4 regions of the Streptomyces sp. NPDC050528 genome follow, and region 4 is predicted to be linked to each of the others. Evidence: riboswitches for the same ligand, from Rfam matches in the RefSeq annotation. Region 4 holds a riboswitch; each other region holds the start of a gene.
What was found. Region 4 has a riboswitch for cobalamin ahead of ACIBK4_RS36590 (ABC transporter substrate-binding protein). Riboswitches for the same ligand answer to the same signal wherever they lie in the genome.

Region 1 (2,193 bases), on a different contig from region 4:
ACGGCGACGGGGCGTCCGTCGCCGTTGAGCACGGGCCGGTGCTCGACCCGGCCGCCGTAGGAGAGCGTGCCGCCGAGGCGTACGCCGAGGGCGCCCGCGAAGGAGGCCTCCACGGGGCCCGCGTTGGGGCTCGGGTGTTTGCGGGCGTCGGTGCGCCAGGCGCGGGCGGCGCCGCGCGGGTCGCCGCCCGCCACGGTCGCAAGGGCGGCGGTGAGGCGGGCGCCCGGCCAGCCGGCGACGTCGTCGAGGCGGGCCGAAGCCCAGCCGTAGCGGCGGTACTTGGGCGACTTGTGGCCGACCATGGCGTCGAGGGTGTTCACGGCGCGGAAGCCGAGCAGGCCCGGGACGCCCGCGATGCCGCCCCAGACCAGGGCGCCGACGACCGCGTCGGAGGTGTTCTCGGCGACGGACTCGACCACGGCCCGGGCGATCCCGTCGGCGTCGAGGGACTGCGGGTCCCGTCCGCAGAGGTGGGGGAGCCGTGCCCGCGCACCGTCGATGTCCCCGGCCTCCAGCGCGCGCCCGATGACCCCGGCCTCGCGTGCGAGCGAGGTCCCGCCGACGACGGCCCAGGTGGCTGCGGCGGTGAGGGCGGCAGAGGCCGTACGAGACGGTCGTAGGGCCGAAGTGGCCGCGGTGGCGAGGGCGATGGTGCCACCGACGCACACGGCGGTGTGCAGGGCGCCCCAGCCCCGGTGGTCGCGCCACAGCACCTGTTCCACGGCACCGGCGGCACGGCCGAACGCGGCGACCGGGTGCCCGCGGCGGGGATCGCCGAGGAGGTGGTCGCCGAGGAGGCCGGCGGCGGCGCCGTACGCGAAGACGCGATCGGCACGCATCGGGTCAGCCGATCACTGAGTCGGACACGGGGATGGTGCGGGACCTCGAACGGCAGCCGAGCATGGCGATTTGTCCTCACTCAGGGTGTCCACGCCCTGGTTCGACGAGACCGGCGGTGAGAGTTCCTGGCTCCCGGGGGTGTCTACCCCGGTGACAGTGGCGGGACCGCGCCGGATTCGCACCGGCTTCCTCTCCTGCCGCCGTATATGGCTCCGGCAGTCCACCATGCTGTTGGAAGGGCCGTCAACTTGCTGTTGACCTGCGGGGACGGAGTGTGCTGATGCCCACACGCGAGGGGCCGGAGGGGGCACGCGGACGTGGGGGGGGGGGGGGGGGGGGGGGGGGGCCCCCCCCCCCCCCCCCCCCCCCACGTCGAGTTCACCTGGCGGCCGGTCAGGCCACGATCAGATAGATCCCGTACGCCACCGCCGCCGCGCAGGCCGCGAAGCAGGCGTACGCGCCGGTCAGGGCGAGAGGCGCGGAGTCGCCCTGGGCGGTGGCGCGTTCGCGGCGGGAGAGGCCGACGATGCCGAGGGTGAAGACCGCCACGAGGGAGACGGTGGCCACGAGGCTGACGCCGAAGACGGAGCCGAGGGCTGCCCAGTCGATGTGCATGCTGATTCGTTCCTTCGTGTCCGGGGCGCGGGCTCAGACGGCGGCGGCCGGCGGTGTCGCCGGGTCGGACTTCGCGAGGGTGGGCGGGGAGGGGATCGTCGCCGACAGGCCCTCGGAGAGGGCGACCGACGGGGGCGGCGGGGTGACGGCGGCGATCGCGGTGGTGACCACGCCGGCCGGTTCGTCGATCTCGTTGACGTTCGAGGCGTCGACGACCTGGCGGCGGGAGAGCAGCCAGATGCCGGTGCTGGAGGCGACCAGGAAGACGGCCACCAGGGCGGTGCCCCAGTCGCCGAGGTCGGTCACGGACTCGGCGAGCGCGCCGACCAGTGCGGCGGCCGGCAGCGTGAGCCCCCAGGCGACGAACATCCGGGTCGCGGTCGACCAGCGGACGACCCCGCCCTTGCGGCCGAGGCCCGCACCCATCACCGAACCGGAGACGGCGTGCGTGGTGGAGAGGGAGAAGCCGATGTGCGAGGAGGCCAGGATGACCGCGGCGGCGCTGGTCTGGGCGGCGAAGCCCTGCTGCGGCTGGAGGTCGGTCAGGCCCTTGCCCATCGTGCGGATGATGCGCCAGCCGCCGATGTACGTGCCCATCGCGATCGCCAGACCGGCGGAGAGGATGACCCAGGTGGGCGGGTCCGAGTCGGGGGCGATGGAGCCGCCGGCGACCAGGGCCAGGGTGATGATGCCCATCGTCTTCTGCGCGTCGTTCGTGCCGTGGGCCAGCGAGACCAG
Region 2 (2,193 bases), on a different contig from region 4:
CCGTATCGGCATCAGCGGCGTACCGGGCGTGGGCAAGTCGACGTTCATCGACGCGTTCGGCACGCTGCTGACGTCGCAGGGTTTCCGGGTCGCGGTCCTGGCCGTAGACCCCTCCTCCAGCCGCACAGGCGGCTCGATCCTCGGCGACAAGACCCGCATGGAACGCCTGGCCGTCGACCCGGCCGCCTTCGTCCGCCCCTCCCCCACCGCCGGCACGCTGGGCGGCGTCGCGAAGGCGACCCGCGAGTCCATCGTGGTGATGGAGGCGGCGGGCTACGACGTCGTCCTCGTCGAGACGGTGGGCGTAGGCCAGTCGGAGACGGCGGTGGCCAACATGGTCGACTCGTTCCTCCTTTTGACCCTGGCCCGCACCGGCGACCAACTCCAGGGCATCAAGAAGGGCGTCCTGGAGTTGGCGGACGTCATCGCCGTGAACAAGGCGGACGGGCCGCATGAGCGCGACGCGAAGAGCGCGGCGCGTGAACTGGCAGGCGCACTAAGGCTGATGCACCCCGCCGACGCGGCCTGGACCCCGCCGGTCCTGAGCTGCAGCGCGCGTGAGGGCACGGGCCTGGACACAGTCTGGGAACGCCTCGAACAACACCGCTCACTGCTGGAGTCGACGGGCCGCCTGGCGACGAAGCGCAGCGAGCAGCAAGTGGACTGGACGTGGACGATGGTCCGCGAAGAACTCCTGGGCCGCCTCAACGCCGATCCGACCGTACGTGCACTGGCTCCGGACCTGGAACGCCAGGTACGCGAGGGCGAGTTGACAGCAACCCTGGCGGCTGAGCGCATCCTGCAAGCCTTCGAAACCCGGCAAGCGGACATTCCCTAGGGGCGCGGGGAACTGCGCGACCAGCCCCCACCGGGCCCGCAGACAAGAATCGACGCACCCACCCCAAACCCTTTAGGCTGGCGGCGCAGCTGGTTCGCCCCGTCACCCAGACGGACGCGTCGCAAGAGGGAACCCGGTGAAACTCCGGGACTGCCCCGCAGCGGTAAGCGAGAACGACCGCCGTCATACGCACTGGGCCCACAACAGGACCTGGGAAGCGACGGCCAGTAGGTGACCTCCGGTCCAACCGGAGGCCGTGCCCGCAAGTCCGAAGACCTGCCAACTGCCCACGTACGGAAGAAGATCCCGTACGCGGAACCCCGGTGACCTCGTGGGCGGGTCGGCGTACACATCGGCGGTCACGACAACCGCCCGATCTGACGTTCCTTCGCGCCCCCGTCCCCCACCGGGACCTCAGGGAGACATCTCGCGAAGGAGAGTTCCGTGACAACGAAGTCCGCAGCCGCGGCAGCACGGGCAACCGTCCACGGCTACCCCCGCCAGGGCAGGGGCCGTGAACTGAAGAAGGCCATCGAGGGCTATTGGAAGGGCCGCGTAGACGCAGACGCCCTCCGCACCACCGCCACCGAACTGCGCCGCACGAACTGGCAGCACCTGACCGACGCCGGCATCCACGAGGTACCCACCGGCGACTTCTCGTACTACGACCACGTCCTGGACACCACCGTCATGGTCGGCGCGATCCCCGCCCGCCACCGCACCGCCGTAGAACTCGACGCACTGGACGGCTACTTCGCGATGGCACGCGGCACCCAGGACGTGGCGCCGCTGGAGATGACGAAGTGGTTCGACACCAACTACCACTACCTCGTGCCCGAGTTGAGCCCGGACACGGTCTTCACCGCCAGCTCCACCAAGCAGGTGTCGGAGTTGAAGGAGGCCCTCGCGCTCGGCCTCACCGCCCGCCCGGTGCTGGTCGGCCCGATCACCTACCTCCTGCTCGCCAAGCCCGCCCCCGGCGTCTCCGCGGACTTCGACCCGCTGACCCTCCTGGACCGGCTGCTCCCCGTCTACGCCGAGGTCCTCGCCGACCTCCGCGCGGCGGGCGCGGAGTGGGTACAGCTCGACGAACCCGCCCTCGTCCAGGACCGCACCCCGGCCGAACTGAACGCCACCACCCGCGCGTACCGCGACCTCGGCGCCCTCACGGACCGCCCGAAGCTCCTGGTCGCCTCCTACTTCGACCGCCTCGGCGACGCCCTGCCGGTACTGGCGAAGGCACCGGTGGAGGGCCTCGCCCTGGACTTCACCGAGTCCGCCGCCGCCAACCTCGACGACCTCGCCTCCGTAGGCGGACTCCCCGGCAAGCGCCTGGTCGCGGGCGTGGTCAACGG
Region 3 (2,193 bases), on a different contig from region 4:
AGGTTGCAGACCGCCGTCTCGCCGTCGTCCGTGACCTCCAGGATCTCCGTGCAGAGGTTGGAGGAGTGGACCGTGTGGCCCGGCTCGGCGGTCTGGTTGGCGGTGCGGTTGGCCGCGTCCTTGAAGGTCATCCAGCCGTTGCCGGTCTGTGCGAGGGTGCGCATCATGCGGCCGTAGAGATCACGGGCCGGGATGGTCTTCTTCGCCAGCCCCGCGGCTTCCGCCTTGCGGTACGCGGCGTCGAACTCGTCGCCCCACAGGTCGACCAGCTCGGGCACGTCGGCGGGGGAGAACAGCGACCACTCGCCGTCGGCGTTCACCCGGCGCATGAACTCGTCCGGGATCCAGTGCGCGAGGTTCAGGTTGTGCGTACGGCGGGCGTCCTCACCGGTGTTGTCGCGCAGCTCCAGGAACTCCTCGATGTCGGAGTGCCAGGTCTCCAGGTACACCGCGGCGGCACCCTTGCGCCGGCCGCCCTGGTTCACCGCCGCCACCGAGGCGTCCAGCGTCTTCAGGAACGGGACGATGCCGTTCGAGTGCCCGTTCGTGCCGCGGATCAGCGAACCCCGGCTGCGGATGCGGGAGTACGACAGTCCGATGCCACCGGCGTGCTTCGAGAGGCGGGCGACCTGGTGGTAGCGGTCGTAGATGGAGTCCAGCTCGTCCAGCGGGGAGTCGAGGAGGTAGCAGGACGACATCTGGGGGTGCCGGGTGCCGGAGTTGAAGAGCGTGGGGGAGGACGGGAGGTAGTCCAGGCGGCTCATCAGGCGGTAGAGCGCGGCGACTTCGTCCAGGGCGCGGGTCGAGTCGTCCTCGGCCAGGCCGCTCGCCACGCGCAGCATGAAGTGCTGGGGGGTCTCGATGACCTTGCGGGTGATCGGGTGCCGGAGCAGGTAACGGCTGTACAGGGTGCGCAGGCCGAAGTAGCCGAAGCGGTCGTCGGCGCCCTCGTCGAAGGAGGCGGCGATCAGCGCGTCCAGGTGCGCCGCGTGCAGCGTCGCGAACTCGGCGGTGCGGTCCGCGATGAGGCCCTCGCGGTGGCCCACGGCGACGGACTCGGTGAACGTCGTGACGCCCTGGGAGGCGGCCTCGGCGGCGATGCTGACCGTCAGCAGCCGGGCGGCGAGGCGGGAGTAGACCGGGTCCTCGGAGATGAGGCCGGCGGCCGCCTCCGTGGCCAGCTCGCGCAGTTCCGCCACGTCCGCGTGCGCGGACCGGCCGCGCAACGTGGCGGCGGCGACCCGGCCGGGGTCGGCGTCGGGGAGGTCGGCGGTCAGCTCGGTCAGGGTCCGCAGGATCGCGGTACCGGGACCGTCGGCTCCGGGAACGGCCGTTCCGGGAACGTCGGTTCCGGCCACGATCGTGTCGGTTGCCCGGTTCGCTGATGCCGGCTCTGCTGGCGCGATGGTCACGGTGGGGCTCTCCCTCGCTCGGCACGGGGCCTCGCCGAGGGCAGGCGGCAGTACACGAGCGCACGGGGCGTCGCGTCCACCGGCCCACTCCACGAGGCCCGGACGTCATGCGCCCTGGCCGGGTGGCCGGACGCGAGCTGTCGGCAGGTCCTCGGACTGACCATGCGTGCATATGCACGTAAGTACACCGTTGCGGGACAGTTCCGGATTCGCACCGGATTCCCCTGCGGCGACAGCGAGCACGAGCATACATCTTGTGCTCGCCTGTCACGTCACCACCAGATGTTGTGTCGCGCCTGTTTCAGAGCGTCAACTCATAGGTGAGGAGAGTGATGTCGTCGAGCTCCGGCAGGGGAGTCCAGTCGCGGTCGGGGGTGCGGGTGAAACCCAGGCGTTCGTAGATGCGGTGGGCCGCGTGCATGGTGCGTTGGGTCGACAGGACTACGGCCGTGCAGCCTTCCGTCGCTCGGGCGCGGTCGACGCAGGCGCGGACGAGGGCCTCGCCGGCGCCCTTGCCGCGGGCGTCGCGGGCGATCGCCAGCATCCGGATCTCGGCCTCTCCGGGTTGCGCGATGTCGGCCATCGGGCCGCCGGACGGGACGAAGGTCACTCCGCCGAGGAGGCGGTCGCCGTTCAGGGCGACCAGTACGTCGGCTGCGGCTGCCCGTTTTGCTACGGCTCTCAACTCACCGAGGTATTCGTCGCTTTCGCCGAAGTCGAGGAGGCCGTCCTGTAGGTAGGCCTGTGCGGTGATCTCGCCGAGGGGTTCGTATTCGGTGGG
Region 4 (2,193 bases):
CAGCAGCGTGCGGAGGGTCACTTGGCGAGCCCGAAGTCGCGCAGGCCGGCGGCGACCTGCTCGATCCCTTCGACGGTGCGGATGGAGGGGTTCATCGCCTGGCCGCTGAGCAGGATGTACCGCTTCTTCTTGACGGCGGTGAGGTTGCGGGTGGCGGCGTTGGTCTCCAGGAAGCGGATCTTCGCCTGGGCGGTCTCGGCGGTCTGCGACTTGCGGGTCAGATCACCGAGGACGATGACATCGGGGTCACGGTCGGCGACGGTCTCCCAGTTGATCTGGGGCCACTCGTCGTGGGTGTCGGAGAAGGCGTTCTCGGCGCCGACGGCGCGCGTGATGGCACCGGGGGCGCCGCAGCAGCCGGCCAGGTAGGGCGACTGGGAGTTGGCGAACCAGTACATGAGGGAGGTGCCGGAGGCGTCGAGGCCGGCGGTGGCCGCGCGCACCCGCTGCTTCAGTTGGGCCACGAGTGTGTCGCCGCGCGCCTTCACGCCCATCGCGCGGGACAGGTCGTCTATCTCGCCGTAGACGGTGTCGAGTGTGAGCGGGGTGCTGCGCGAACCGTCGCCGCCGCTGTCGTTGTCCTTGCCCGCGCAGTCGGACGGGGAGACGTACGTCGGCACGCCCAGCTTCTCGAACTGTTCGCGGGTGGCGACCCCGCCCTTGCCGAGCGTCGAGACGAAGGAGGCGGTGACGAAGTCGGGTTCGGCGTCGAGGACCTTCTCGAAGGAGGGCGCGTTGTCAGCGAGGCGCGGCACGCCCGCGTTGGCCTTCTCCAGGCCCTTGAGCACCGGGTCGGTCCAGGTGGCGGTGCCGGCGATGCGGTCGGCGAGGCCGAGGGAGAGCAGGATCTCCGTGGTGCCCTGGTTGAGGGAGACGACCCGCTTGGGGGCCGACTTCAACGTGACCTTGCGCCCGCAGTCGGTGAGAGTGACCGGGAAGCCCGCGGCGGACTTCTCCGTCTCGCCGTCGGCACGGTCGCCGTCGGAACCCCCGCACGCGGTGAGCAGCAGGGCGGGCGCGACGAGGAGGGCCGCGGTACGGCGGCGCAGCGGGACGGGGGCAATACGGATCACGGGCATGCCTTGCCTGTCGGGGCTCGAACGCGGAGCCTTGCCTACGAACTCCCCCTCGCCGAGGGCGAGAAGGCGCCAGCAGGTCTTCGGACTCGGGTTCGTCCGGACGGGGCGCCTTCCCGGCGCGTCGCACACCGGCTCCTTCGGCCGGCCCGCGTCGCCCCAGTGGCGTCGAGTGCCCCGCCCGTCCCCCTCACCGCTGCGCGTCAGTTCCGGATTTCCACCGGATTCCCTGGCCTCGGTTGTGGCACGACTGGCGGGCACAACGTATCAAGATCGGCGGTCCGCTCCCGCCGCGGGGTACGGCACGAAGGTGCTCCTGAGCCACTGCCGCTCTGTACCGGTACCGCTGGATTTTCCTCCGGTTCCGTCCAACCCCTGTGCGGCACGCCCCGCACGGCGGATCGTGGAGGCCTCCACTGGCCCGCACGGAGGTCCAACGACCATGTCCCAACCGATCGTTGTCGGTGTCGACGGATCCGCGGACAGTCGCGCAGCGGCCGACTGGGCGGCGACGGAAGCCGAGTTGCGCGGACTCCCCCTCCGGGTCGTACACGTCTCGACACTCCCTGACGAGCAACTCCTCACCACCTGGCCCTACTTCCGCGAGCCGTCCCCCGACGCCCTCGTCACGTCACTCGCGAAGGACCACTCCGAACTCCGGGCCGAGGTGGTCACCCTCACCGGAGAGGTCGTGCCGACGCTGCTCCCCTTGACCGCCGAGGCCGACTGCACGGTCCTCGGGCTGCGGGGTTCGGGCGGTTTCGCGGGCCTTGCCCTCGGTTCCGTGGCGCACGGAGTCGCCGAGCGCTCCGAAGGGCCGGTTGTGTTGGTGCCGGGCGGATACAGTCGCCGCGGACGGTCGCCGTACGGTGTGACGCTGGGCCTCGATGACCGCGAACCGCCAAGCAGCGTCGTCGAGTTCGCCTTCGACACCGCCCGCCGACACGGCACCGGCCTGCACGTCGTCCACGCCTGGCGGCTGCCCTCGCCCGTCGAGCGCTGGATGCCGTACGCGCTGCCGGAGGAGGACCGGGGTCGCTGGGAGGACCAGGAGACGCAGCGCTTCTCGGACGCGCTGCGGCCCTGGCGGGAGAAGTATCCGCACGTGGATGTCTAC

Region 1: it holds a riboswitch for cobalamin, as region 4 does, so the genes downstream of both, ACIBK4_RS07660 (cobalamin biosynthesis protein) here and ACIBK4_RS36590 (ABC transporter substrate-binding protein) in region 4, are expected to answer to the same signal.
Region 2: it holds a riboswitch for cobalamin, as region 4 does, so the genes downstream of both, metE (5-methyltetrahydropteroyltriglutamate--homocysteine S-methyltransferase) here and ACIBK4_RS36590 (ABC transporter substrate-binding protein) in region 4, are expected to answer to the same signal.
Region 3: it holds a riboswitch for cobalamin, as region 4 does, so the genes downstream of both, ACIBK4_RS03615 (ribonucleoside-diphosphate reductase subunit alpha) here and ACIBK4_RS36590 (ABC transporter substrate-binding protein) in region 4, are expected to answer to the same signal.

The regions. Positions count from the first base shown of each region.
Region 1 is NZ_JBITHH010000002.1:66,947-69,139, reverse strand. It holds gene ACIBK4_RS07660 (cobalamin biosynthesis protein) at 1-839, opposite strand, end outside; cobalamin riboswitch at 939-1,081, opposite strand; gene ACIBK4_RS07655 (hypothetical protein) at 1,234-1,455, opposite strand; gene ACIBK4_RS07650 (anion permease) at 1,489-2,193, opposite strand, start outside.
Region 2 is NZ_JBITHH010000008.1:43,579-45,771, reverse strand. It holds gene meaB (methylmalonyl Co-A mutase-associated GTPase MeaB) at 1-838, shown strand, start outside; cobalamin riboswitch at 912-1,137, shown strand; gene metE (5-methyltetrahydropteroyltriglutamate--homocysteine S-methyltransferase) at 1,283-2,193, shown strand, end outside.
Region 3 is NZ_JBITHH010000001.1:788,434-790,626, reverse strand. It holds gene ACIBK4_RS03615 (ribonucleoside-diphosphate reductase subunit alpha) at 1-1,412, opposite strand, end outside; cobalamin riboswitch at 1,537-1,678, opposite strand; gene ACIBK4_RS03610 (GNAT family N-acetyltransferase) at 1,714-2,193, opposite strand, start outside.
Region 4 is NZ_JBITHH010000012.1:295,209-297,401, forward strand. It holds gene ACIBK4_RS36585 (FecCD family ABC transporter permease) at 1-21, opposite strand, end outside; gene ACIBK4_RS36590 (ABC transporter substrate-binding protein) at 18-1,079, opposite strand; cobalamin riboswitch at 1,133-1,346, opposite strand; gene ACIBK4_RS36595 (universal stress protein) at 1,519-2,193, shown strand, end outside.